3 regions of the Roseibium sp. RP-7 genome follow, and region 3 is predicted to be linked to each of the others. Evidence: riboswitches for the same ligand, from Rfam matches in the RefSeq annotation. Region 3 holds a riboswitch; each other region holds the start of a gene.
What was found. A riboswitch is a leader RNA that binds a small molecule or an ion and turns the genes downstream of it on or off. The one in region 3 is predicted to bind thiamine pyrophosphate.

Region 1 (9,527 bases), 1.1 Mb from region 3:
CCCCGTATTATGCGCTTCGATGGTGAGACCCTGCTGAGCGCCGATAAGCGACGCCGGGTTCCAGTACATCGAAGAGATCGAACCGCCGGACGTACCATACCCGGCAAAAGACATGCCCTGAAAGTACGAGCTCTGCTCTCTAAGTGCGAAACCACCTGCGAACGCAGAACTCGCAACCATTGATAGAGCTACAGCTGTAGAAGCAAGTAGAACTGATTTCTTGTTTACCCACGGCATTGAGTTTCCTCCCATCCCCTAGCCACCGGATGTGTGATGACAACCTGAGACAGGGTTTTAGGAGAATGCCGTCCGTTTCAACTGAATATTTACGTCAGTTATGCGGTCGTTTTTTCATGCTGCAATGCGAAATGCGCGGCTTTTCTGGTAGGTATTGCTGCGTAGACATTCAAAACACTTCAAAAACGACAGGTTCAGAGTCTCTTCGTCATCGCACCGACACACTTTCAGACATTTGCCTAAAAAACAGGCACCCGAAATGTCAGTTTCCGATAACGTAATTTAACAGTGAATCGTTGCGGCTTTGCCACAGGTTTCGTGACGGAATGTGGATCTTTTGTAGGACAAGTTCCTTGATATTCCTTGGTAAAAACGCCAATCACCTTTCCTAACGGAAACCGCGTCGGCACACCTTTGCGCGGTAGCCTTTCCTTTCGAAATTGAATTTTTGTCAGGAAGTTTGTCAGCAGGCGACGCGCCACGGTCCGGCCAATTACAGCTTTTCCGGCAAGGCGGGTTGCAAGCTGCGAACCGGTGGGTTGCACCGGCTCGCAGCAAGAGATGGTCTAAGACCGCACTCCATTCCTTGTTTGCAGCCTCAAGCGGCAAGCCTAGCTGTCGCGAGCTTCGAGAAAGCGGCGCATGGCAACGTCACTCCAGGGGGCAAGGCGTGCCCGCGCAGCCATATGACTGTCGTAGATCCTCTGGCTAAGCGCATCCTTGCTCGCGAACTCGGACAGCACGACTGCCGAAGTCTCCCGCAAAGCATCCAGAACGTCGTCCGGATAAGGACGGACGGTAACGCCGTCCTCTTCCTGCAGGAGCTTCAGTGCGCCTGCATTCTCCCAATCGCTTTCTGCAAGCGAGCGGCCGTTTTCTGCCTTGCAGGCCTCCAGAACGATGGCGCCAAGGTCTTCCGGCAGACCTTCCAGCGCCACCTTGTTGAACAGCGCTTCACCGGTGCCGTTGGGTTCATGGAACCCCGGCGTGTAGTAGGACTTGGCTGCTTTCTGGAAACCCATTGCCCTGTCCGACCAGGGACCCAGGAATTCCGTCGCATCCAGCACACCGCTGTCCAACGCCTGGAACAACTCTGCAGGCGGCAGGCTGACTGGCGTCGCTCCAAGCCGATGCATCACTTCGCCGCCAAGGCCCGGCATACGGATCTTCAGTCCCTTGAGATCGTCAAGAGTGTTGATTTCGCGCTTGAACCAGCCCCCCATCTGGACGCCGGTGTTGCCGGCCATTACGGGCCTTAGTCCGAACGGGGCATAAAGTTCGTCCCAAAGCGCCTGGCCGCCCCCCTGCTCAATCCAGGTGATATGCTCATGCGGCAGCAAACCGAAAGGGATCGCGGTGAAATAGACCGAAGCCGGGATCTTGCCCTGCCAGAAAAACGAGGCCGTGTGCGCCATCTGCGCCGTCCCCGCCGAGACAGCCTCGAACACGCCCAGAGCCGGCACCAGTTCCCCTGCAGCATAAAGCCGAACGCGCAGGCGACCGCCGGACATCAGCTCGATCCTGTCGGCAATGCGCTGCGCCGTGATCCCGGGCCCCGGCAGGTTCTTTGGCCAGGATGTGACCATCTTCCATTCCAGCGTCGCCTGCTCCTGCGCCACCGCCGGGGCGGCCAATGCGCTTGCACCGGCGGCGGCGGAAGCCCCCAGAAGTCCGCGACGGCTGATCCGTCCGGTTTCGGTTTTTGGCTGATCGGTCATCTCACTTGCTCCAGAACGCGTGGAAATGATGGACTGGCCCGTGACCACTGCCGATGAGAAGCGTGTCGGCAGCGGCGATGGCAGCCTGAATATAGGACTTGGCAGACCTGACCGCCGCTTCCATCTCCTGCCCCTTGGCGAGACCCGAGGCAATCGCGGATGACAGGGTGCAACCGGTGCCATGCGTGTTGTCGGTCTTGATCCGCTCTGACCTGAGCCAGACCGCATTGCCTTTGTGATCCAGAAGCAGATCGGCGCTATTCGCGCCAGACCCGTGCCCGCCCTTGAGCAGAACCGCGTTGGCTCCAAGACCAAGCAGACGTTCTGCCTGCGCCTGCATTTGCGTTTCGTCTGCGGCGACGTCGCCCTGCAACATGCGGGCAGCTTCATGCAGGTTCGGGGTAACAATATCGGCCAGCGGCAGCAGCAAGGCAATCAGCGTGTCGACCGCACTGTCGGCAAGCAACGGGTCACCGGAGGCAGCCACCATCACCGGGTCAAGCACAACCGGGCCAGTCTCATGTGCACGAAGCCCTTCAGCTACCACCTCGATCGTATCGACACGCGACAGCATGCCGATCTTTGTCGCCTTGACGGCAAGGTCGGAAAAGACGGCCGTCATCTGGGCCCGCACGAACTCCGGCGGCACATCATGGATGGCGCTGACGCCAAGCGTGTTCTGCGCCGTCAGGGCTGCAATAACACTGGCACCAAAGACGCCGTTTGCGGAAAAGGTCTTGAGATCAGCCTGAATGCCGGCTCCGCCGCCGGAATCCGATCCTGCAATGGTTACCGCAATTGCGGTCATGGGAACCTCCTGGGAGTAGATGCCGAAAAGGCGGCGTCAGCCGGTCTTGAGACGGGCTTCAATGTCGCGGTCAGTCAGGCAGTAGAGTGTGTCGAGCAACTCCGGCACCAGACTGCCTGGCCCGCCTGACCGGCTGGCCGCGATTTCGCCGGCAATGTTGAAGACGGACAGTCCGCAAGCAGCTGCAAGCGCCCTGTCCTTTTCGATGCTCAGGAACGCCGCCAGAACCGCACCGCCGGCACAGCCGGTGGCCGTCACGCGTGACATCAGCGGATCGCCGTTGCGCAGCAGGAAATCCTCGCCGCGGCTCTCGACCCTGTCTTCCGGGCCAGTGACCGCAAAAACCGTTCCGGCCTCGATCAATGCATCGGCATCCGCCCGCTCCGGCAGGAGAGCGTTGAGTTCTTCCGGATTGAGCCGCACCAGATCCGGCTTCAGGCCCAGCAATTCGCGTGCATAGGCGCAGCGCACGGGAGACCGGTTGACGAAAACCGGATCGACACAAACCGGACGTCCGGCAGTCCTGGCAGCTTCGATCGCTAGCGGAATGGCTGCACGGCGTTCCTCGTCAAGGGTGCCGAGGTTCACCAGCAGTGCATCAGCCCCACCGGCAAAAGCCGCAACTTCCTCCCGCGCGATGGTCATGGAAGGAACGGCGCCGAGCGCAAGCAGCACATTGGCGGTGAAACTCTGGGCGACCGCATTGGTGATGGCGTGAACGCGCGGCGTTTTCTGTCGCACCCTTTCCAGAAGGGTGAAGACCTGTTCGGCGCTCAGGGCTTGCGTGGAAGCAGCAACGGAAAGGCTCATGACGGCTCTCCTGCGACAGAAAGCCCGTTGCCGGTATTCCGGAAAGGACGTGTTGAAGGGAGTGGTGTGTGCATCATGATCTCAAATCCCTCCGCCGGTATCAGCCGGATCAGGTTCAAGGAGTTGGCAGGCCGCCTCTCAGCCCGGTCCAGAATGGCCAGGCACCCCCATGAGATGATTGCACTGCTAACAAGCCGGCCGTGCGATTGCAAGACCCGGCTTGTGCAGAGCGGCTACTCGGCAATTGACTGGCGGGAGGAGATAGGCGATGTCCTAGTCTGCTTTCGTGAATCTGTTGCCCGGCATGCTTGGCTGACCGAACAGCCCGGCTGATGGTTCAGGTGACACGTTCGCCCCCTTCAAACACCAACTGCCCGGAGCGCCCCATGGTACCGTTTTTCGTGATGATCAAATGCCAGTTGGGCAAGACCTACCAGGTCGCCAATGCGATCGCCGATGCGGAAATTGCGTCCGAAGTCTACTCCACCTCCGGCGACTACGATCTTCTGGTGAAATTCTATGTCGACGACGGTTCGGACATTGGCCACTTCGTGAACGAGAAGGTCCACCCGATCGACGGCATTCAGGACACCAAAACCATCATTACCTTCAAGGCCTTCTGAACTCAGACCCGGAAATTTTCCATGAAACTCATTAAAATCGCCGCCCTTTGCCTGCCCCTCGCTCTTGCTCCGATCGGATCGACCGCGTCCGCGCAAGGCATGCCGCCGGAGCAGATCAAGCAGATCCTGGACCTTACCAAGGCCAACTGGGTGTCATTCCGCGACTGGCAGGGCCAGGAGCTGATCTATTTCACCCACCTGGAATCCTGGAAGTGCGGCATCGACTATGTCTTCTACGGACTGAACGACGATCCGATTGAGCAGGAATGGCAACTGGAAGCCTGTGACCCGGACAACCAGAATGTCGTTCTGAAGGACAAGCCCTACCTGGAGCTGCCCCTGGGGTCGGCACAGTCGATCAGCGTGCAGCTGATCTTCAAGGACGGCACAAAGAGCGCTGTTGAGCGGTTCGAATACAAGTCGCAGTAAGGCCGATTTCGGAAACCACCCGCATTCGCCGTCATTCCGGACAAGCGCAGTAAAGCTGCGTGCCGATCCGGGATCCAGCGCATCAGCGTGAGCAAAGCGAACTCTTCTCTCTTTGTCTAATGCCGCGCCTAAAGCGCGAAATAAGTCTGGATTCCGGATCTGCGCACAGCATTGCTGTGCTTGTCCGGAATGACGGGGAAGACAGCAGGCCCCGCCCTCTTGTCTCCCCCCCTACGAACGCGAGGGCGATGACGCCCGGCGTGCCTTTGTCCGGTCCAGCCCGAGCTTGTGTTCGCGGTAGATGACGAAAATACCGGCGGCAATCACGATCAGCGCCCCCAGCACCACTGCAGGCAAAGGCGTTTCGCTGAACACCACCCAACCGACAATGATCGCCCACAGCATGTTGACATAGTCGAACGGGGCAATGGTGGAGGCATCCGCGAACCGGTAGCTCTGCGTCAGCAGGATCTGGCCGACACCGCCCGCAAGGCCGATCAGCAGAAGCAGACCTGCCGTGGGCAGGTCCGGAATGATCCAGGCCTGACCCGGCAGCAGAAAGCCCAGCGGCAGCGTGAGCAGCGACAATACGGACGACATGCCCGCAAACCAGGTAACGATCGTGGACGTGCGCTCCGTCTCGCACAATTTGCGCACGGTGATCATGGCGAGCGCGGCAAAGCCGGCTCCTGTCAGGCCGATCAGGGCCCCGATCATCGAGTTGCTGTCCAACTCCGCGTCACCCAGATGCGGTGACAGCACAACCAGAATGCCGACAAAGCCGACACCGACTGCGCTCCAGCGATAGACCCGCACCTTTTCGCCAAGGAGCAGAAACGCCAGCACCACCACGAAGAGCGGCGATGCAAAGCCGATCGCCGTCGCATCCGGCAAGGGCAGCAGAGACAACGCGGTGAAGCCGCAAACCATCGCCGTCAGGCCGACGGACGCCCGGGTAAGATGTCCCAGCGGGTTGGCCGTTCGAAAGGCGAGCCCCAACTCCCGGCGCATCGCCACCATGATCAGCACCGGAAACAGCCCGAAGAAATTCCGTGCGAACACAAGCTCACCGATCGGCACCGTCTCTGCGGCGATCTTGAGGGCCGTTGCCATGACGAAGAACACCATGGTGGAGGCCACTTTCAGCGATATTCCGATAAGAGGTGCCTGCCGGGTCATCCCGGTAGGCGCCGGAGGTCCGGAGAAACGGGACTTCTGGCTCAAGAACGCCATGACAACTTCCAGGCCCGGCGCTCTTCATGAAGCCACGGGCGGTGCGTCGGACCGCGGAACCGCCGGGACAGAAAACTGGCTTGAACGTCTTGCGCAGACCTGACCTTAAGCTTGCGCCCCCGGTTCAGGAGTGGTGCCACCGGCAACCGCGAGCTCCCGCTCGGCAATGGAGACCTCAAAGCCTTTCAGACGTTTGTAGATGGACAGGAGCTCGATGATCGTCGTCCAGGAATTCACCAGGAACTGGAAGGACGAGGACACCTGGCTGAAGGCCGTCAGGATTTGCTGCACGATACCAAAGGTGATCTTGCCCACCACAATCGTCGGAATGAGGATGAAATAGGAGAAGATGTTGTCCGACTGAAGGTAAATGCCGCGGGCCAGGTTAAAATAGAGATAGTGGAAGTAGAGCCGGAAATAGTTTTGACGGACAAAACCGAACAGCTCGCGCAAGGTCGCCGGATTGGCGCGATCTTCATGATCTTCCCCGTACACAAGTTCCTTACGGTAGGCTGCCTCAACGCGCTGGTTGTGGAACTCCAGTCCGGGCAGCTTGATGCCGACAAGGCCGAGCAAAACCGTCCCAAACAGCGACCAGATGATTGCCGCGGTGAACAATGGCGCTGGAATTTCGCCTACGATCGGCAGGGACGAGACGTGACTTGAAAGCGCAAACAGCACCGGCAAGAAGGCAATCAGTGTCATGATCGAGTCGATGAATGCAACGCCAAGCCCTTCCATGATGGAAGCAAAGCGCATCGTGTCTTCCTGAATACGCTGCGAGGCACCTTCGATGTGGCGCACATTCGACCACTTTTCGACGTAGTAGTCGTTCATCGCCGTACGCCAGCGGAAGACGTAGTGGCTGACGAAGAAGCGCGTGAAGATGTAGAGAATGACCCAGACCGATGTAATCTGCGCGAAGATCAGCATCAGGTTGTAGAAGTCTGCTGCGGTGACACCGCTTTCCTCTCCATTGAGCGCGTTTTGCAGCGTATCGAAGAACGGTCTGCGCCAGTTGTTGATCGCGACTGACACCTGAACGCTGTAGTAGGTCATGAAAATGATCAGGGACGAGCCCCAGATCGACCAGATCTGCCAGCGGTGGTCGCGAGAGAACATCCACCAGAAACCGCCGAAGAGCAGCGTGCAGATGCCGTAATAGATATAGAACCAAAGAAAATCAGGTGTGACGAAATAGGGCAGCCCGATGGGTGGCTGCTCACCCTGTGGCGGCGTGCCGAAGCCCAGTGTTTCTGTCAGTCCTTCAGCAAACCCGTACCAGGCAAGGATTGCGGCGAGTGACCAGAGTAAGGCAGACAGGAAGAAAAGTTTGGGCTTGGGAAAGAAGGACTGAAACAACGGGAGGATCCTATTTCTTGAAGCGGAAGGATTCGCGCCACGCACCGATGAACCGCAAGATTGCGGCAAGAACCGGATAATTCATACGTTTATTTAAAAGAAACCACAGACACAATCTTGAGAACCGGGCTTTACCGGTGTCAACTTGCTGCCTGAAAGATAAAAGGCGCCTCGAAAGGGCGCCTTTTTCAGTTTCCGTTATTTTGCTGCCTGGATGGCTTCCCACACGCGAAGCGGGGTCGCCGGCATGTCGATCAGCTCGCTGACCCCTGCCCCGTCCTTCAGCGCCTTCTGCACCGCATTCATGACCGATGCACAGCCGCCGATGGTTCCCGCTTCACCCGCGCCCTTGATGCCCATGGCATTGGTGGTCGAAGGAACGTTGCGAGTCTCGAAATGAATGTCCGGCAGGTCTGCCGCACGGATCATGCGGTAGTCGAGCAGCGAAGCCGTCAGAAGCTGGCCGTCTTTGTCGTAGATCGTCTGTTCGCACAGAGCCTGACTGAGTGCGGAGGCCGCACCGCCATGCACCTGACCGGCCAGAAGAAGCGGGTTCACCGTGACACCGAAATCATCGACGATCACGTAGTTGACGATGGCAACGTCACCGGTATCCGGATCGATTTCCACCTCGCACACATGGGTGCCGTTCGGATAGGTCGCCTCAGTCTGATTGACCTCTTCGCGGGCGGTCAGGGTTTCCCCGGCGCCTGCTGCAATCTCGGCTAGTGTCACCTGCTGGTCGGTTCCGACCACACGAACCATGCCACCGTCGAGTTCAAGATCCTCGATCCCGGCCTCAAGCCGGTCAGCGGCAAGTTCCTTCACCTTCTTGACCAGCGCAATGCCCGCATCGCGGACAGACGGCAGGCCGATGGGGATGGAGCGCGACCCACCCGTGCCGCCCCCCTTGCGCACCCGGTCGGTGTCGCCCTGGATAACGTCGATGTCCTCGATGGAGATGCCGAACTGTTCCGCGATCACCTGGCTGTAGGCCGTCGCATGGCCCTGGCCGTTGGTCTGCGTACCGATCAGCAACGTCAACGTACCCTTGTCGTTGAGCTCAAGGGTGGCTTCCTCGCTGCCAGGGAAGGCACAGGCCTCGATATAGGAACAGATGCCGATGCCGCGGTACTTGCCGTGCTTCGCGCTGTCGTCCTGCCGGGCCTTGAAGCCGTCCCAGTCGGCAACTTCCAGCGCCTTTTGCAGGTGGCCGGAAAAATCGCCGGTGTCGTACATTCGCCCGGTCTGGGTCGTGTAAGGCAGTTGCTCCGGCTTGATGAAATTGCGCTTGCGGATCTCTACCGATCCGACACCGGTTTCCTCTCCCGCCTTCTCGATCAGGCGCTCGATCAGATAGGCAGCTTCCGGACGGCCCGCGCCGCGGAAGGCATCCGTCGGCACCGTATGCATGTAGACGCCCTCGACCTTCGCAAAGACGGCCGGAATGTCGTAGAGACCGGAGGTCATCGATGTGCCGACGAAGGGAATGAACGGGCCGAACTGGTGCAGATAGGCACCCATGGCAGCCTTGACGTGCACCTTGAGCCCCAGGATCCGGCAGTCGGCGTCCAGCGCCAGTTCCGCGTGGGTGACGTTGTCCCGGCCATGCGCATCCGTCACGAAGTGGTCCATGCGCTCACCCGTCCAGCGCACTGGCCGTCCAAGTTCGCGAGCCGCGACCATGCTCAGTGGGTATTCGCGGTAGCAGAACATCTTGGTACCGAAGCCACCACCGACTTCCGGCGTGATCACCTGCAGTTTGTCAGCTTCCAGATCCAGAATGCTGCAGATGATGTCACGCAGTCCGTGACCGCCCTGGGTGCCGACCGTCAGCTTGAACCGATCGCTCGCAGCGTCGAATTCGGCAACGCAGCCACGCAGTTCCATGTAGTTGGCGACGATCCGGTTGTTGACGACGTCGATGGAAACGACCTTGTCAGCCTTTTCGAAGGCAGCGTCGGCCTTGGACTGATCACCCTGACCGTATGTGAAGGCAACGTTGGTGCCGAACTCCGGCCAGACCTTCACGGCGTCCGGTGCAAGGGCCTGCTCGATCCCGACGACAACGTCCAGCGGGTCGTAGTCGATTTCCAGCATCTCGGCGGCATTCCGGGCTGCGTTGACATCGTCCGCGACGATGAAGGCAATCGCATCGCCCACATAGCGTACTTCGTCGGAGCACAGGACAGGCTGATCGGGCGCTGCGAAATTGGAGCCGTCGATCTGCTTCGGACGCGCCCGGCAAGGCATCGTCCGGCCTTCCAGCTCGGCTCCGGTGAGCACCAGCCGGACACCGTCCATCTC
Region 2 (9,527 bases), on a different contig from region 3:
CACGATCTTATTGGCTACGTGGAAGACCTGCTCTATTCGCCATCGCTGAACTATGGCACCGAGATCCTGAAAGACTGGACCGCGCGATTTGAAATCGCCTCCGCACTCGGCCAGACCGAAGCAGTCAGGTCCGGCGCCGGTATCGGCATCCTTCACGATTTTATCGCGCGCGACAATGCCGACCTGATCGCCGTTCTCCCGGAGATAAAGCTTCACCGGGCCTACTGGATGGTGACACATGAAAGTTCACGCCCTCTCCGCCATGTTGCCACGGCACAGGATTTTCTGCGCGACCAAGTCGCGCGCGATAAAGCGATTTTCGTTTAACCAGGCCGAAGGCGAAACGCACCCAACCTACCGCCAGGGATCTGTCGCCATTATCCATTCCCTGGTGCGCGCTTCCGGGTCGGCATTCCGGGTGATGTCGGTGACAACGGCTGCGATATCTGCGCCGTTCTCGAACACACCCGGCAGACGTTCCGGATTGAGGCCGCCAATAGCAACCAGCGGCAATTCGCCGATCTGCCGCTTCCACCGACCGACCTTTTCAACGCCTTGGGGCGCCCATTTCATTTCTTTCAGGATCGTCGGATAGACAGGCCCCAGCGCGACATAATCGGGCTCGATAGAAAGAGCGATTTCCAGTTCCTCTCCGTCATGGGTCGAAACGCCAAGTTTCAGACCCGCCTTGCGAATGGCCGCCACATCGGCATCAACAAGGTCTTCCTGACCAAGGTGGACAAAGTCGCAGTCCAGTTCAATCGCGAGCTGCCAATAGTCGTTCACGACAAGTTGGCAGCCGTGCTTTTCGCAAGCGCTCTTGGATGCTGCGATTTCCTTGCGCAGGACTTCGTCGCTAGCGTCCTTGATGCGCAGTTGAACCAGTTTGACGCCAAGCGGAACCAGCCGCTCGATCCAGTCGGAACTGTCGACGATGAGGTAAAAGGGATCGAGCTTCATTCAAACACCGCCATTCCGAGAACCGGGGTAGAAGGAACCGCCATGTCGCGAGGTTCCAGGGGTTGAGCTTCATAGGCCAGGCGACCGGCCTCAATTGCAACTGCAAAGGCTTTAGCCATTGCGACAGGGTCTCCGGCCTTTGCCACAGCCGTATTCAGCAGCACCGCATCGAAACCGAGTTCCAGAACAGCGGTCGCATGGGACGGTCTGCCAAGACCGGCATCCACAACAAGTGGGATGCCTTTGAAGTGACTGCGATAGGCACGAAGGGCATCCGGATTGACCGGCCCTTTCGCCGAACCGATTGGCGCACACCAGGGCATCAACACCTGGCACCCCGCCTCAAGCAACCGTTCGCCGACGACAATATCGTCCGTCGTATAGGGAAACACCTTGAAGCCGTCATCGCTCAGGATACGTGCGGCTTCCACGAGGCCAAAGACATCCGGCTGCAGGCTGTCATGATGACCGATCACTTCCAGCTTGATCCAGTCGGTTCCAAAAAGGTCGCGTGCCATTTTTGCGGTGGTGACGGCTTCCTTCACCGAATGACATCCCGCAGTGTTGGGCAGCACCTTGACGTTCAGTTCCCGGATCAGGTCCCAGAACCGGCCGCCTCCGCCACTTCCTGCCGTTTCGCGCCGAAGGGACACCGTCAGAATTTCAGCCCCAGATACCTTCACCGCGTCCGACAGAATTTGGGGTGATGGGTACTGGGCAGTTCCAAGCAGGAAACGCGACGCAACGCTTTCGCCATAAACTTCAAACATGGGCGTCATCCTCCCTGCATCGGCGACAGGATCTCGATACGGTCGCCAGCTTGAAGGACGCAAACGCTTCGTTCTTCAGCACAAACCAGATCGCCGTTGCGTGCCGTTGCAAGAAACTCGTGGTCATAGGCCAGTTCGTCCAGAAGCGCAGCCAGCGTCGCGCTGACAACTTCCTGAGGTTCGCCGTTAATGGTTAGCTTCAAGGGACTTCTCCTGAAGGTGTTGCATGATCCTGTCTGCCGCCTCCATGGCAAAATTCGGAGCAAGCAGGAAGCCGTGCCGGTAGAATCCGTTCATTGACAACGTGTTGCCGGTAAACGTGAGACGAGGAAGATTGTTTGGATATGCCGGGCGGAGGCCCACCCCGGTTTCGATGATCTTTGCCTCGGCAAATCCCGGATGCAGGCTGTAGGCGGCATTTAGAAGTTCCATGGTGGACCGAACGCTGACCGCTCCCTGGTCACCGCTTTCGATCATGGTTGCCCCGACCATGAAGACACTGTTGTCACGAGGCACCACATAGACCGGGATGCGCGGGTGCAGAAAACGCACCGGCCGCGAGAGGGAGACATCCGGCGCGTGGAGGATCAGCATTTCACCGCGTACGGGACGCAAATGCGGATCCGGCGAGGCCATGCCGGTACAATCGGCGACAAGATCGGTCGCCGCGGTGAAATGCTGCGCCTCTAACCTCACCTTGGCACCGCTTTCAGACACCTTTGCCCGCAATGCCGTGAGGGCCTGCCGCGGATCGAGATGGGCTTACGCGGCAAAATGGAGCCCCTTTGCAAATCGGCCTGCGAGGTCCGGCTCGAGTGCGCCCAGCGCGTCAGTTTCGAGCCAGACAAAGCCGCTGGTTCGAGAAGCAAAGCGACTTAACTCGCCGGTATCGCGCGGCGCGGCAACAACCAGCGTGCCATTGTGCCGGACCTGTCCCGGCAGGACCTTGCTCCACCAGCCAATGGAGGCTTGCCCGAGCCGCAGAACATCTTCCTCGGCACTTTCCCGCTCACACCATGGCGCCAACATGCCGCCTGCCAGCCAGGAGGCACTGGCGGTGAGATCCTTGTGTTTTTCCAGCAGCTCCACCCGCACACCGCCCGAGACAAGCTCATGTGCCAGTGCCAGACCGGCGACACCCGCCCCTTTGATACCGACCTTCATTCCGCCTCACCTGCCAGGGTGGACGTCAGTCGTTCGACATCACGGAATGTCTGATAGCCCGCTTGCATTCAACGGATCTCCGCAAGGACCGGAAAAGGTCCCGCATTTCGGACATTCGGCTTGGAAAGGTGGCCGGGTTGGAGCATTGCCGTGGCGAACGCAGCTGGCCGAGAACACCTTCCCTTCGCCAGCATGACCTGGATCAGGTTCGTCGGGTCCCTGCACTGCGCAAGTGCGCCAGCAGTATCTCAGCCTCTTCTGGAGGCACCCCGGGTGAACCCCTGTTGTGCCGCCCGTCAGGTGCACCTGTCAAGAGACAGGATGAGCCTTCATCCTTGTTGCCAGGGGCGCGCCAGAAAGTCGTCGATTTCGGCAAGGGTGCTGAACCGATAGACTTTCAGATGGTCCGGAGGTTCGCGGTAGATGTGCTCCAGCTTGGCTCTGGCGGAGTGTCTCGTTCGCCAGATGAACCTCAGGAATTCAACAGTTTGCCAGTTGAACTGCTCCGGGCAGCCCTCGGCCAGATCCGGACGGCTTTGCCCATTGTATTTCACCGACCGTTTCAACACTCGAAATATGCGGCGCATTACCGGAACATCGAGCCAGATGAAAGTGTCGGCACGTTCGATACGTTCCGCATAGGTGCTTGAATGACCGCCCTCGAAGATCCACACATCCTTCAGATGGACCTCATGCGTCAGCTGGTCTTTCTCTTCCCGCGTCCGCTCGTTCCAACCGGAGCGGTAGTGGATCTTGTCCATATGATAGACCGGCAGTCCGGTTTTCCGCCCAAGGGCAACGGCAAGCGTGCTTTTGCCCGACCCCGGGCCGCCAACGATCATCACGCGTTTCATGTCGCACCAAACAAAAGCAAGGAAGGGCCGGTCGTTATACAGATTGTGCAGGGGATGAAAACCCGAAACAGACTGTTCAATGGACACTTCGGCTTCGCTGGCCCTATCTAGTTTGCAAGACAGAATGTTCTTTGATGGAGAGGCAGATGAGCTGGTTGAATTGCCCTGATCCCGTACCGGGAAATGCTGCAAGCTGTGACCCGATTGAAACGATCATCGTACCGCGGACATCCGACCTCGGTGGATTTTCGGTAAGACGTGCCTTGCCGTCTGCCAGGCGGCGGATGGTTGGCCCGTTCATCTTCTTCGACCAGATGGGCCCGGCAGAACTTTTGGTCGGCGGCGGTATCGACGTTCGCCCGCATCCTCACATCGGGTTGGCGACAGTTACCTATCTCTTCGAAGGAGAGATGTATCATCGTGACAGCCTTGGAACGGAGATTGCGATTGCCCCCGGTGCTCTGAACTGGATGAGCGCCGGCAAGGGCATCGTGCATTCCGAACGTGAGAGGCCGGAACGCCTGCAGGAAAAACGTCCCCTGTTCGGCCTGCAGAGCTGGGTGGCCCTGCCCAAACACCTGGAAGAGACTGACCCGACCTTCCAGCACCACGGCACAGAAGAACAGCCGGAATTTGCCGACAAGGGCGCTTCAGTCAAACTTATCGCGGGCGAGCTTTATGGCCACAAGGCACCGGTGAAGACAGCGTCCGACATGTTCTATGCCGATATCACGCTGGAACCGGGAGCGAAGATCCCGCTGGATGCCGGGTGGGAAGAGCGCGGCCTTTACACGGTCTCGGGCCAGATCACCATCGCCGGCCAGAATTTCGATCCGGCCCAGCTGCTGGTGTTCAAGCCGGGTGATCATCTGGTGATCGAAAACACGTCTCCCGTGCCGGCCCGTTTCGTAGTGCTTGGCGGCGAACCGATGGACGGCCGGCGTTATATCTGGTGGAACTTCGTGTCTTCATCGAAAGAGCGCATCGAGCAGGCCAAGGAAGATTGGCGTCTTGGCCGTTTCGATACGGTACCCGGCGATGCGGAAGAGTTTATTCCCTTGCCTGACCGTCCGGGGCCCTGACACTCCAGCCGCTTTCCAGTGGCGGTGCTTTTTCGAACCTGTCGGCGGGCCGGATAAGGTCCGGCTCGCCAAAGTCTAGAATGATGTTGAGCCGTTGGCTTGCCAGCGGGTCCCCCGTCAGATTTGGATCTTCCGGCGAAACCGACAGCCGCACGCCCCGGTGTGTCGTCTCCAGTTGCCTGAACCCGGAAACCGCCTCGCGAAACACTTCCGGAACCGTCCAGCCATACCGAAGCGAGAGGGCGTCGATCACCAGCCAGACCGCATCAAGGCCGATCTGCATCTGGCGCGGATCCTCCACCACCAGCTTCAGCCGCAGATAATCGATGCTTTTTTCCGATGGGCCGCGCAGCAGAAAGAAAAGGGTTGTCGAGCCGTAGTCGACGCTGGGTGTGGTCAAGGGCACCAGGTCGGATGCACATTGCCAGCGGCCTTCACTGAAAGGTGCCCGGCTCCAGCCGGGATTTCCGAGCCCCAGAGACCGTAATTCGTCGCATAGCTGATCCGGCTGACCCAGGAAGCTGCGTTTCAGCTCCGCGGACAGTTCCGGTTCGGGAGCCAGCAGCACCTGCTTGGCCGGAGACTGCAGGGAAGAAAGCGGATCAGGCATCAAGGGGGCGGTTGCAACGCTTTCCTCACTCCCTTGCCCGGCAAGGTGCAGGAACAGGCCGCCAACGGCGAAACCGGCAGCCAGCAACGCCAGGGTTCCCCAGATGTAGTACGGCGTCACCTGAGCACGTTTACGAGATCTGGACGCGCGGGTTGGCAGGCCGGGCCTCCTGGGCTCGCCTCCTTCAGACAGAGTTTCCATGTCCGGCTCGGCCCAGCGCGGGCCCCTGGAACGGTGCCCCGGCCTCGAACTGGATTGCGCTCCCCTGCCCGTCCGGTCTGCCGACATTGCAGCCGATCCAAGCAAATGCCTGAGCTTGTCTGCGAAACCTGCCATTCAGTCCCTTAACACCGCGATCCTCAACCGAGTGGTCAAGGGCACGGGATTTATCAAACCAATACCTTGAAAAGGCAACCGGATACCTGTCATGTAAGCGCCGCTTCCACGGTCGCGCAGCCAAACGTAACGCTCGCACCCGAACCAGAACCAAAGAGGCCCCGAATGCCCACCTTTCCAGGTGACACACCTGACCTGCGCCGTGCGATCATCGAGACAGCCCGCGCCTTGCCTCGTCTCGGACTGACCAAGGGCACGTCAGGAAATGTCAGTGCACGCACCGAATCCGGTTTTTTGGTGACGCCGTCGGGAACGCCTTACGAAAATCTGACTGAAGACAAGATCGTCGCGCTTGACTGGGAGGGCTGCTACCGCGGCGAGACACTACCGTCTTCCGAATGGCGGATGCATCTTGACTTCTATCTGGCGAAGCCGGATTGCGGCGCGGTGGTGCATTGCCATAGTCCTCGCGCGACCGCCCTGTCCTGTCACCGGCGCGGTATTCCTGCATTTCACTATATGGTGGCGCTTGCCGGTGGCGACCGTATCGAATGCGCCCATTACGCCACCTTCGGCACCCGCGGATTGTCCGAGGCAATGATTTCAGCACTTGGCGACAGAAACGCCTGCCTGCTTGCAAATCATGGGCAGATCGCCGGTGGAGCAACCTTGCAGAAGGCGCTGTCGACCGCGGAAGGCGTGGAAGATCTGGCAGACCAGTATCTATCAGCCCTGATCCTGGGTGAACCTGTGATACTGGATGCGGAGGAAATGACCGTAATCTTGAAAAAATTCAAAACCTACGGAAAACAAACAAGCGAACTTGAAGACGGCCAGACAGCTGCCTTCGAACTGCCAAGACGGATGGACTGAAAATGCGGCTGGGAATTGACTGGGGTGGAACCAAGATCGAAATCATCGCTCTTTCCAACGAGGGCGAGGAACTGTTCCGGCAACGGGTCGACACACCCAGGGACGACTATGAAGGTTGTCTGGAAGCAGTCCGTTTTCTGGTCGAGGCGGCCGAAAAGGCAACTGGACAGACGGGAACGCTCGGTCTTGGAATTCCCGGTTCGCTTTCCCCCAAGACAGGCCTGGTCAAGAACGCCAATTCCACCTGGATGAACGGCAAGCCCCTGGACCAGGACCTGCAGAGGGTCCTTGGCCGCCCGGTTCGTATCCAGAATGACGCAAACTGTCTGGCTGTTTCCGAAGCGACCGATGGCGCAGGTGCTGGAGCGCATATCGTTCACGCTATCATCATCGGTACAGGCAGCGGCTCGGGCATTGCCATCGACGCGAAGGCCCATCTTGGTGCCAACGGCATCGGTGGCGAATGGGGAGCGATCACCGTGCCCTGGCTAAAGCCGGAGGAGTATCCGGGTCCCGACAGCTGGATCGGCCACAAGGGCGCCATCGATCGCTGGTGTTCGGGAACGGGTTTTCAGCTTGACTACAAGGACAGGACCGGAACGCTGCTGAAAGGCCATGAGATCATGGCGCTGAAACGTTCCGGCGACGTGGTGGCAACCGCCGTCTACGAGGCTTATGTCAGCCGTCTTGCCCGTGCGCTTGCAATGTCGGCTAATCTGCTCGATCCGGATGTATTCGTCCTGGGTGGTGGCATGTCGAATATCGACGAGCTTTATGCCGACCTTCCGCCCGCGATGACGCCTTACATTTTCTCCGATACCTTCGAGACACCGATCCGCAAGGCTATGCACGGCGACAGCTCTGGTGTGCGGGGAGCAGCCTGGCTCTGGGGGTGAGAAATCACCTGGAACCCAAAGACGACAAACCGATCCCGCGAGTTGCGGGATCGGTTCTTAGGGGTATGGCAAGACTAGCCTGACTTTTTAGCTCCAGCGCCGCGCCCTTTGCTGACGAGCACAATCCCTGCCCCGACAGCTGCGACGGCCGCCAGTTTCGCCAAGTTTGGCACTTCACCAAAGGCGAGATATCCAAGGCCAAGACCAATCACCGCGGCAACGGAGCCTATCTGGCTGAGATAGACAGGCCCGGCTGTGTGCTGCAGGCGAAAATACAGCCCGTACTGAAAAGCGAATATCGTTATTTGGGCTGCCAGCAGGCCAGTGGCCTCCAGTGACCAGGTGCCGGGCACAACGGGGATACCGGCCATGGCAGTAAATAGTCCGAGTGCTGCAAACCCGACCAGCATCATGCCGAGAGCAAGATTGACCGGCCGTGCGCCTGCTGGCCACTTCACCGTGCGAAAAATGTTACCGGAAGCCAGGAATACAGGGATCGACAGAGCAAACATCGCCCACCAGGAGGCATCCACGGAAAGCTGACGTCCAGACGCTGCCAGCAAAATGCCACCAGCCAGACCGAACAGAACGCCGACCCCACGCAGAACCTGAAACTTCTCCAGGCGCAACAGAACAGCAAATCCATAAGTCAGAACCAGCGGAAAAGCGTAGCTCAGGGAGACAAACCCCGCCCCGACCTTTGGCGCAGCAACCACTGCGATCATGTTCGGGGCAATGAACAGGAGACCGCTGACCAGCAGGTAGAAGGCAAACTGGCCCCGGCTGACACCTGTGTCCCCTTTGGCGGCCATACTTCCTCCGGACGCAATCCTGCTAATAACGAACAGACCCCCAGCACCGCCAAGGATGGACCATTGCAACAAGGCCAAAGGATGCCACCCGGTCATGGGGGCGGCCTTGGCAATCACCGTGGATACGGCGAGAAAACCACCGACAATCAACAACAGCACCAACGGCTGATCCAAAGGACTTTCACGCCTCTCGCCTGAAAGAGAAGCTTGTTGCTGCAGGGAAGCCGCACTTGCGGATGTTCCTAATCTGGTCGTGTCCACCATGGGACTGTCCTTCCTCACAATTTGGCGCTGGCTTGATGCTGCACCGTTACCAGAAGAGATAACGCATTTTATCTTGATTTCAAGATACTTAATTTCAAGATTCTTGACATCAGTTGACAGAACCACCCGAAACAGCGAGTATCTGAACAACAAAAACAGTCGATATGTCAGCTAGTTACGCAACCTCTTGTTCCCTTGTAAAAAAGTGCGTCATCTGACTGGAAATGATCTGGAGTTTCCGACCATGACCACCCGGTCAAGCGACACCAAGAAGCCATCGGATCACCTGTTCGGAGATCCGGAAGACCTGCTAATCGACCGTGCGGAGCGCGCGCGCAGGCAATGGCAAAGGGAAATACCCGAGATCGCGGAGCAGTTGTCGCCAATGGTTCTGCTTGGTCGATTGAACGAAGCGTCTCAGGTGATGGGCCGCGACTATCTTGCCCCTGCCTACGCGGATATCGGACTGAAGACGGGTGAATTCGATGTTCTGGCGACCCTCGTGCGGTCCGGACCACCCTACAAGCTGACACCGACGGAATTGTACCGGACCACGATGATGAGCTCGGGCGGCATGACGGCCCGGGTCGATAAACTGGAGAAAGCAGGTCTGGTTGAACGCTGCCCGCATCCAGATGACAGGCGGGCACTCACCGTTTGCCTGACCCCAAAGGGACTGGACCTGATAAAGGGGCAAATGCCCGACTACATTGCAAAACAGCAGCAGGCGGTGAGCGGGTTAAGCGAAAAAGAACAACAGCAATTGTCAGACCTTCTGGAAAAGCTCATTCGCTCCGTCAACGATCCTCTTGGAAAGACCTGACTGGCGCATACGCTAGCCAGGCGCCTCTGGTCTGGAAACCACAAGCCACCCCGGCCTTGTGACTTACCGTCACTGTGATCGAA
Region 3 (9,527 bases):
GAGCAGGGAAACCTGTCTATAGTCCGCGCCGTTTGCCCCGGTCCGGTTGCCGGGGCTTGTCGTGTTGGCGCCCCGGACAAGTTTCGGATGGTGCGGAAGCTGCTTCAGGAGAGCAAAGTCTAGATGGCGAATGTGGTTGTTGTCGGTTCGCAATGGGGTGACGAAGGCAAAGGCAAGATTGTCGACTGGTTGTCGGAACAAGCCGATGTCATCGTAAGGTTCCAGGGCGGGCACAATGCCGGTCATACCCTTGTCATCGACGGTGTCAGCTACAAGCTGTCTCTCCTGCCGTCCGGGGTTGCACGCGAAGGCAAGCTGTCCGTCATCGGCAACGGCGTCGTGCTGGATCCGCATGCGCTGGCAGAGGAAGTCGAACGCCTCAGCAAGCAGGGCGTCGTGGTGACGCCGGAAAGCCTGCGTGTTGCCGAGAACGCAACGCTGATCCTGTCTCTGCACCGCGAGCTTGATGCGTTGCGCGAGAATTCCAACACCGGAACGCGCATCGGCACCACCAAGCGCGGTATCGGACCTGCGTATGAAGACAAGGTTGGCCGCCGCGCTATCCGTTTGATGGACCTGAAGAACCTTGCCACTCTGCCAGCCAAGATCGACCGCTTGCTGACGCACCACAATGCGCTGCGCCGGGGGCTTGGCCAGGATGAGGTTTCCGCCCAGGCGATCTACGACGAACTTGCCAGCGTTGCGGACAAGGTCCTGCCCTACATGGACAAGGTCTGGTACCTGCTGGACGATCTGCGCCGTCAGGGCAAGCGTATCCTTTTCGAAGGTGCACAGGGCGCGTTGCTCGACATCGACCACGGCACCTATCCCTTCGTGACGTCGTCCAACACGGTCGCCGGCCAGGCTGCGGCAGGCAGTGGCCTTGGCCCGAATTCGATCAACTATGTGCTCGGTATTACCAAGGCCTATACGACACGCGTCGGTGAGGGCCCGTTCCCGACCGAACTGAAGGACGAGATCGGCGAGTTCCTCGGTACGCGCGGTCACGAGTTCGGTACGGTTACCGGCCGCCGCCGCCGCTGCGGCTGGTTCGACGCTGTGCTGGTGCGCCAGACCGTCTGCACCTCGGGCATCACCGGCATCGCGCTGACCAAGCTGGATGTTCTGGACGGTCTTGATGAAATCAAGATCTGCATCGGCTACGAACTGGACGGCGAGCGCATCGATTATCTGCCGGCTTCGCAGGGTGCCCAGGAGCGCGTGAAGCCGATTTACGAAAGCCTGCCGGGCTGGAAGGAATCGACCGAAGGTGCTCGCACCTGGGCCGATCTGCCGGCGCAGGCGATCAAATATGTGCGTCACGTCGAAGAACTGATCGGTGCTCCGGTCGCTCTTCTGTCGACAAGTCCGGAACGGGACGACACAATTCTTGTGCAGAATCCCTTCCAGGATTGAGATCTGTGACGTTAGAAGCACATTATTAAGGACTGCGGTTGCGTGCTGCGAATCACCGCACGCAACCACCTTTCGTTTTCGGCGTTCCATGTGTGTGCCGAACAAACAATCTGTGTTAGGAAAAGGGTACTGCGAGGTTCTCTGTCGCGGCGAAGTTATTGAAGAAATAGCACCGGTTTTCGAAAAACTTGCTATAAGCCTGAGAATGAAACGAAATCTCGGGCCCGCAGAACAGATCCTTGCAGTCGGCCGGTAGGCAGGAAGATGGCTGATTACTATTCAATTCTGAAGAAAACGATCGCGTCTTTACCTGAAAACAATGGTGCTGCACGCAGAAGCGTTTACAGCCGTGCGCGCAATGCCATCGTCAATCAGCTGAAAGCCTACGAGCCGCCGCTGGCGCCGTCCGAGATCACGGCCGAGCAGCTGCGTCTGGAAGAAGCCATTCGCAAGGTGGAAGCCGAAGCCGCCCGCGAAAGCCTCGGTCTCAGCCCCACTGTTCCGAAGGTCGAAACGCCGACCCCGGCGCCGCAGGTTTCCGCGCCGCCCGTGACACCGCCTTCGGCTGAGCCGGTGGCAGAGGCTGCGCCGGAAGCGCCTGCGCCTGCACCACAGGAACCTGAAACAACTGCAGCACCGGTGGTGGATACCCCGGCTCCGTCGCCCTTGAAGGAAACCCTGACACAGGCCGAAGCGCTTGGCACCGCGGCCAGCCAGGCTGTTCACCACGCCAAGGAAGCTGCCGACCCGGGCGCTGCGCCTGTGCGCCAGGAGCCCTCTTTCGGCGGACCTGTGCAGCCGGAACAGACAGATGATGGCCTGTTCGAGCCTGCGGATACCACCGGTGCGGCCGATCCCGCCGATCAGACTTATCCAGGCGAGGAAACAGCCAAGCCGAAGGACAAGTCGGCCTCCAAGAAAAGCCGCTCCAAGCGCGCCAAGCCGAGTGCTTCGGATGCGCTGCGCGGTGATTCATCCGGCAGCCGCACCGTTCCGATCGTCATTGCTGCGGGTGTCCTGTTGCTGGTGCTCCTGGGCGCCGGAGCCTATTTCCTGATGCCTGCGGGCGATGAGACGGCCGATAGCGGCAACGTGCCGGTTGCGTCTTCTTCGCAAACGCCTGTCGATACGCAGCCGGACACCACGCCGGAGCCTTCGACCGCTGCCCCTGCCGGAGAAGGTGAAGAGCCTTCGAAAAACACCGACCGCCTGTTGAACGAAGGCGAGACGGATGTGGTTGCCCCGGATGCACGCACGGTAACCACGACGACGATTACCGGACAGTCTGATTCGCCTGCGCCGGCCGATACACCGCAGGTCGATACACCAGCTTCCGCTGCGCCCGAACCTTCCCAGCCGTCCATCGTGACGAGCGGAGAAAACGATCAGTCTTCTGCGACCACCGAAAGCCCGATTGCGGTGCCGGAAGACAATCTCTCGGCCATTTCGCCGGACGAAACTTCACCGGCTCCGTCCGCTACGGCTGCGGATTCCTCGGTGCAGCGCTCTATCCTTTACGAAGAAGGGGAAGAGTCCGGCGGTGCCGGAACGGCTGCGCAAGGCGCTGTCGTTTGGGGTGTCGATGAAGAAACGAATCTGGACGGCAAGGCTCTCGCGGTTCTGAGCGCCTCCATTGAAATCCCCGAGCGGGATGTGAAGGTCGACATTCGCATCAAGCCGAATGACGATACTTCCTTGCCCGCCAGCCATCTGGTCGAGATCAAGTACGAGTTCCCGGAAAACTTCGCTCCAGGTGACGTCGTCAACGTGCCAGGCCTGGTCATGAAGCCTACGGAAGAAGCTCGTGGCGATGCGCTGATCGGCGCTTCCGTGAAAGTGTCCCCGGGCTTTTTCTGGATTGCCCTTTCCAGCTTGCCGAACGAGCAGCAACGCAATCTCGCCCTGCTGCGCGAACGCGGCTGGATCGACATTCCGATGCTTTACGAAAACGGCAAGCGCGGCATCCTGACCCTGGAAAAGGGAACCGCCGGTGCAGATGCCGTTGAAAAGGCGATCACGTCCTGGCAAGCCGGCTAAGCGCCAACCTGCCTCCTTTCAAAATCTGAAGAAGCCGCCTCACGGCGGCTTGCCTTTTTCCGTCACACAAGGCATGGTCCGGCTTGGTCCGAGGGGTGTTCCGGTTACCGGAGCTGAGATGGCGTAATGCCGAACCCTTAGAACCTGATCCGGGTCATGCCGGCGAAGGGACGGAATCCTTAGCCTATTCCCGGATCTCCATTGTCATTTTCGGCTTGTCCGAAGACGGGAGATCCTATGCGTACTTGTCTGCGACCACTGCGGTCGCCGCACATCCGAATGCCGGTATCGGCTTTCATGCGTTCCTGTTGGCCAATGGCGGCGGGGGCTGCGGGATGATGGCGTTTGTGAAAGCTGTTGCCAGGACCATACTCGGCCTGCTGCTGACTGTCGTTATCTGGGCGGCAATCGTCCATGTGTTCGACACCCAGCATTATATCCTGCCGGGTCCGGACCGCGTCTTTACAGCCTTTGTCAAACACGCAGGCTTCCTTCTGCATCATGCCGGCATCACCGCCTATGAGACGGTGCTCGGGTTTGTGCTGGGGGCAGCCGCCGGGGCATTGCTTTCCGTTCTTTTGTGGCTGTTTCCGATTGCTGCAAGATTTGCCATGCCGCCCATTCTGGTGACGCAGGCCCTGCCTGTTTTCGCAATCGCGCCGATCCTGGTGCTCTGGCTCGGTTTCGGGCTGGCCTCCAAGATCGTCGTCATCATCCTGGTCATCTTCTTCACGGTCACATCGACGTTTTTCGATGGCCTGCAGCGGCTTGACCCGGGTTTGTGCGATCTCGCCCGGCTTTATCGTCTGTCTCGCCTGAAGGAACTCTGGTTCTTTCGCCTGCCGTCAGGCTTGCCGGCGTTTGCCTCCGGCCTGCGGGTGGCCGCGGTGTTCGCTCCCATGGGGGCGATCATCGGCGAATGGGCCGGGGCAAAAGGAGGCCTTGCCTTCATCATGCTTCAAAGCAGCAACCGGATGCAGGCGGACATGATGTTCGCCGCCCTGATCCTGCTCGCGGCGATGGTGCTGATCATGCGCTTTGCCGTGAACCATCTCACCCGACTTCTTGTTCCCTGGCAGCCGCTCACCTAGCTGCCGCTCTACGGAGGACCTCATGAAAAAACAAATCCTGTCACTCGCATTGGCCGCCGGGCTGTTGGCATCGGGGCCGGTACAGGCCAGTGAGAAACTGACCTTGCTGCTCGACTGGTTCATCAATCCGGATCACGCGCCGCTGGTAACTGCGCAGACCAAGGGTTTCTTCGAGGCAGAAGGCCTCGAGGTTGAGATCATCGAACCGGCGGACCCGGCAATGCCGCCGAAACTGGTTGCTGCCGGGCAGGGCGATATCGCGGTGTCCTATCAGCCGACGCTTCATGCGCAAATCGAGGAAGAGCTGCCGCTGAAATGGATCGGTACGCTGGTGGAAACGCCCCTCAATTCTCTCATCGTGCTGAAGGACGGCCCGATACAGGAACTAAAGGACCTCAAGGGGAAGAGTGTCGGTTTTTCCGTGTCCGGCTTCGAGGACGCGATGCTGGGCCAGATGCTGCGTTCGGCCGGTTTGACCATGGATGATGTCGAGCTGGTGAACGTCAATTTCGCGTTGTCAGGCTCTCTGCTTGCCGGTCAGGTGGATGCGGTGATCGGCGCATATCGCAATTTCGAGCTCACCCAGCTCGAAATCGAAGGCAAACCCGGCAAGGCTTTCTTCCCGGAAGAAAACGGTGTGCCGATCTTTGATGAGCTGATCTATGTCGTCAACAAGGACAAGACGGACGATCCCCGCTTTGCCAGGTTCCTGGCAGCCGTGGAAGCGGCCACCATCTATCTGAGCAATCACCCGGAAGAAGCCTGGAATGCCTTCATAGAAGCGTATCCGAACCTCAATGACGAGCTGAACAGGCGGGCATGGTTCGATACGTTGCCGCGGTTCGCCAAGCGTCCCGCTGCACTTGATGAAGGCCGCTACCAGCGCTTTGCGGAATTCATGGCCGAAGCCGGTCTGATCAGCAAAGTCGTGCCGGTGGAGAGCTACACAGCCGAAATCCGCTGAGGAGTTGAAGGAACGTTGCCAAGGACAAGACGGCGCTGGAGCCAGTCTCCAGCGCTTCTGACCACCGGCAAAGAAGCTCCCTCTCTCGGTCGTCACCCCGGCCAAGCGTAGCGCGAGCCGGGACCGGGGAGGCGGAAGTCTCCGTAAGTGTCTGTGGTTTTCAGTCGATGGCGTCTGGGCTCTCCGATCCCGGATCTTCGCTGTGCTGCGTCCGGGATGACACCGGGAAGGACTTTCAAGCAAAAGAAAAGCGCTGGAGCCCGGGCTCCAGCGCTTTTTTGTTTCTTCCAGGTTCGGCTATCTCAGGCCGTGGGCTGGTCCATTGTCCGGGCGCTGTTGCGCACGGCTTTCTGAACCTTTTCGAAAGCGCGAACCTCGATCTGGCGGACGCGCTCGCGGCTGACGCCGAATTCGCCCGAAAGGTCTTCCAGCGTCATCGGGTCTTCGGCCAGGCGACGTGCTTCAAAGATGCGCCGTTCGCGCTCGTTGAGCACGTCCATCGCGTCGTTCAGCATCTTGCGACGCATGTCCAGCTCTTCCTGATTGGCAAGCAGGGTTTCCTGACTGTCGCTTTCATCGACAAGCCAGTCCTGCCATTCACCGGCATCAGCTTCCGCGCGCACGGGCGCATTCAGGCTGGCATCGCCGCCCAGACGGCGGTTCATGGACACCACTTCCTCCTCGGACACCCCGAGTTTGGTGGCAATCTCAGAGACCTGATGCGGCTTCAGATCGCCTTCGTCCAGCGCCTGGATCTTGCCCTTGAGGCGACGCAGGTTGAAGAACAGGCGTTTCTGGTTGGCCGTGGTCCCCATTTTCACGAGGGACCATGAGCGCAGGATGTATTCCTGGATAGCCGCCTTGATCCACCACATGGCATAGGTCGCGAGCCGGAATCCCTTGTCCGGTTCAAAGCGCTTGACCGCTTGCATCAGGCCGACGTTGCCTTCGGAAACGACTTCTCCTATCGGCAGGCCATACCCGCGGTAACCCATGGCAATCTTGGCGACGAGGCGTAGATGGGAATTGACTAGGCGTTCTGCAGCTTCAGGGTCTTCATGCTCTTTGTAGCGCTTGGCGAGCATGTACTCTTCCTGCGGCTGAAGCATTGGAAACTTGCGGATCTCGTCCAGATACCGGCTGAGACCGCCTTCCCCTGCTGTAAGCGTCGGAACGTTCTGGGCCATAACATGCACCCCCTTTCGTCAAGTTTGCGACCCCTTCCTCCCGCTGCCCCGCAGTGATACGCAAGCAAGCCATTTTTGAGGGAAGGCGGACGCACAATAGTGTCCGTACAGGCACACAGAAGCTTCTAATATAGGTCCAAATTGGTCGATTGCATGGTCAGAAAACGAAAACGCATCCTAAAATTTTTGTAATCCGGACAAAAGATTTGCGAAATCATCCGGGTAAGGGCTCTCAAAGCGCAAGGTTTTACCATTTGCCGGGTGTTCGAAAGCCAGCAGGCCGGCATGCAGGGCTTGCCTGTGAAAACCGTTCACGAGGCTTTTGAGCGGCTCATCCAGCCTGTTTGCCTTGGTCTTGAAACCCGACCCGTAATCGTCGTCACCGATCAGCGGATGACCGATATGAGCCATGTGCACGCGGATCTGGTGTGTGCGTCCGGTTTCAAGGCGGCATTCCAGCAGCGAGGCGAGCGCAGGCTGTTCGGCATTGCCGAAGCGCTCCTTCACCTGCCAGTGGGTGATGGCGTGGCGACCGGAAGTCTTGACGACGGCAATCTTCTGACGGTTTGCCTGTGAGCGGGCCAGATTGGCGTTGATCGTGCCTTTCAGGCCGGAGGGTGCTCCCCAGACCAGAGCCGAATAGGCGCGTTCCAGCGGTCCGGTGCGGCCGTGGTCGGCAAACTGGGCTGCAAGGCCCTTGTGGGCCTGGTCGGTCTTGGCGACGACAAGCAGTCCGGAGGTGTCCTTGTCGATCCGGTGAACGATGCCGGGGCGCTTCACGCCGCCGATGCCGGAAAGGCTGTCACCGCAATGATGGATGAGTGCATTGACGAGGGTGCCGGTCCAGTTGCCGGCGCCAGGATGGACGACAAGCCCCGCCGGTTTGTCGACCACGATAAGATGTTCGTCCTCAAAGACGACCGAGACGGGGATGTCCTCGCCCTTGGGCTCGGGGTCTTCCGCCTGCGGCAAAGTGAGGGTCAGGGCATCGCCTTCATTGACCCGGTATTTCGGCTCCACTATTTTCGCGCCGCCGACGGTGACGTCCCCGGACTTGATCAGGGACTGGATCCTGTTGCGGCTAAGGGCTTCCAGATGAGCCGCCAGCACCGCATCCAGCCGTTTCCCGGCATCGGCTGCATCAACTGTTAAACTGAAATCCTGGTCCAGACCGGCCGGATACTCGAGGGAATTGTCTGTCATGTCACAACCTGATTATCGGGATGAGGGGCCGGGTGAAAAGCCGCTTGATCCTGCGGCCGAACGCATCCAGGCCAAGCTGAAGCGTCTGTTGCTCGGCTCGTCCCTCGTCATGATCGCCGGCTTTATCGCTGTCTTTGCAGCAATTCTCTACAAGATCAACTCCAATAAGTCCGATGTTTCAGCCGATCAATATGCCGCAACAGTGGCAGTTGGCGCTGACGCGGAAATTTTGCAGGCCGACCTTTCGAACGGTCTCTTGCTGGTTCTGGTGCGCGAAGGCAGCAAGACGGCGCTACTGCGCTTCGATCCTGTCACGGGCAAGCAACTGGGTCGCACGGATTTTGTCGCGCGCTGACGTAGCGTCGCGCATACGGCGCGCGGTTATGAACAGGCATGTGACAGAAAAATGAAAATTAGGGCTTGCGTCTTTTGTCATGCAGCCGTATACGCACGGTCCTCGGCTTGAGGCACTGAGCTTCTCAAGCCCCGCGCGCCCATCGTCTAGCGGTCTAGGACGCCGCCCTTTCACGGCGGAAACACGGGTTCGAGTCCCGTTGGGCGTGCCATTTTTCCCCAAGGCACAAACAGCATATCCACATCCTGCGCACAGGGTTCTCCACCCGTTTGTGCACCGGTTACACGGAGTGCTGTGTTCGATCAGCTGGCAGTGCTGTCTTCCTGCTGGCCGGTCTCGATCAGCTCGACTTCCGCGTCTTGCGCGATCTGCGCGAAGTCTGGCGAGGGGCAATAATCCGTTACGAAAGTAGTGACCTGTCGCAGGTGTCCGACACGGACCGGTGCAGTGCGCTCGAACTTGGTGCTGTCGGCGGCCAGAATGACGTGCCTGGCGTTGTCCATGATGGTCTTGGTGACTTTCACTTCCCGGTAGTCGTAATCGAGCAGGGAGCCGTCGGGATCGATCGCGGAAGCGCCGATGACGGCAAAATCGACCTTGAATTGGCGCATGAAGTCCACCGCGGCCTCGCCGACAATGCCGCCGTCGGAATGGCGCAACACGCCACCGGCAATCACCACCTCGATCTGGGAATAGCCGCGCATCAGGCTGGCGACGTTGATGTTGTTGGTGATCACCATCAGGCCGCGATGCTGGAGCAGCGCCTGTGCTACCGCTTCCGTGGTGGTGCCGATGTTGATGAAGATGGACGCGTTGTCGGGAATGAGCGAGGCAACCTTCTCGCCGATGTCTGCCTTTTCCCTGCTGGAGATGATCCTGCGGGCCTCGTAGCCGACATTTTCGATGCCGGACGACAGCAGGGCCCCGCCATGGGTGCGCGCCAGCAGGCGCCGGTCGCAAAGCTCGTTGAGGTCCTTGCGGATCGTCTGCGGGCTGACATCAAACCGCCGGGCGAGATCGTCGACGCTGACGCGGCCCATCTGCCGTGCGAGTTCGAGAATGGCGTTGTGGCGTTCGATCAACATATACGGCAGACTCATCCTGTGCATGACGGGCTGGCTGCGTTCCTGCATCTGCAAACGGAAATGCGGGCGAAGAGCAACAGCGCGTCAGGTTCGTTCAATATTCGGACGAATGTCCATCGGACTAGATGACCGGAGCGACCTGCTCAGATCAAGCCACATCTTTCTTTTTTTGTTTCGTGGCTTTCGTTT

Region 1: another riboswitch for thiamine pyrophosphate. It lies ahead of thiM (hydroxyethylthiazole kinase); the one in region 3 lies ahead of ACVDG9_RS21720 (ABC transporter permease).
Region 2: another riboswitch for thiamine pyrophosphate. It lies ahead of thiO (glycine oxidase ThiO); the one in region 3 lies ahead of ACVDG9_RS21720 (ABC transporter permease).

The regions. Positions count from the first base shown of each region.
Region 1 is NZ_JBRKQA010000002.1:490,189-499,715, forward strand. Features, by position in the region: gene ACVDG9_RS16920 (OmpP1/FadL family transporter) at 1-180, opposite strand, end outside; gene ACVDG9_RS16925 (TRAP transporter substrate-binding protein) at 849-1,955, opposite strand; gene thiD (bifunctional hydroxymethylpyrimidine kinase/phosphomethylpyrimidine kinase) at 1,957-2,763, opposite strand; gene thiM (hydroxyethylthiazole kinase) at 2,800-3,573, opposite strand; TPP riboswitch at 3,642-3,752, opposite strand; gene ACVDG9_RS16940 (Lrp/AsnC ligand binding domain-containing protein) at 3,960-4,196, shown strand; gene ACVDG9_RS16945 (hypothetical protein) at 4,218-4,625, shown strand; gene ACVDG9_RS16950 (DMT family transporter) at 4,857-5,858, opposite strand; gene sbmA (peptide antibiotic transporter SbmA) at 5,964-7,220, opposite strand; gene ACVDG9_RS16960 (xanthine dehydrogenase family protein molybdopterin-binding subunit) at 7,419-9,527, opposite strand, start outside.
Region 2 is NZ_JBRKQA010000001.1:2,285,363-2,294,889, reverse strand. Features, by position in the region: gene ACVDG9_RS10435 (LysR family transcriptional regulator) at 1-327, shown strand, start outside; gene ACVDG9_RS10430 (thiamine phosphate synthase) at 355-960, opposite strand; gene ACVDG9_RS10425 (thiazole synthase) at 957-1,730, opposite strand; gene thiS (sulfur carrier protein ThiS) at 1,736-1,933, opposite strand; partial or broken gene thiO (glycine oxidase ThiO) at 1,917-2,894, opposite strand; TPP riboswitch at 3,056-3,176, opposite strand; gene ACVDG9_RS10410 (P-loop NTPase family protein) at 3,224-3,748, opposite strand; gene ACVDG9_RS10405 (pirin family protein) at 3,895-4,830, shown strand; gene ACVDG9_RS10400 (DUF6030 family protein) at 4,799-5,641, opposite strand; gene ACVDG9_RS10395 (class II aldolase/adducin family protein) at 5,942-6,649, shown strand; gene ACVDG9_RS10390 (ROK family protein) at 6,652-7,545, shown strand; gene ACVDG9_RS10385 (DMT family transporter) at 7,620-8,771, opposite strand; gene ACVDG9_RS10380 (MarR family winged helix-turn-helix transcriptional regulator) at 8,866-9,444, shown strand.
Region 3 is NZ_JBRKQA010000002.1:1,546,736-1,556,262, reverse strand. Features, by position in the region: gene ACVDG9_RS21730 (adenylosuccinate synthase) at 124-1,416, shown strand; gene ACVDG9_RS21725 (hypothetical protein) at 1,681-3,453, shown strand; TPP riboswitch at 3,535-3,641, shown strand; gene ACVDG9_RS21720 (ABC transporter permease) at 3,699-4,544, shown strand; gene ACVDG9_RS21715 (ABC transporter substrate-binding protein) at 4,567-5,508, shown strand; gene rpoH (RNA polymerase sigma factor RpoH) at 5,811-6,695, opposite strand; gene ACVDG9_RS21705 (RluA family pseudouridine synthase) at 6,873-7,898, opposite strand; gene ACVDG9_RS21700 (hypothetical protein) at 7,897-8,253, shown strand; tRNA gene ACVDG9_RS21695 (tRNA-Glu) at 8,389-8,464, shown strand; gene ACVDG9_RS21690 (DeoR/GlpR family DNA-binding transcription regulator) at 8,556-9,338, opposite strand; gene ACVDG9_RS21685 (coiled-coil domain-containing protein) at 9,487-9,527, opposite strand, start outside.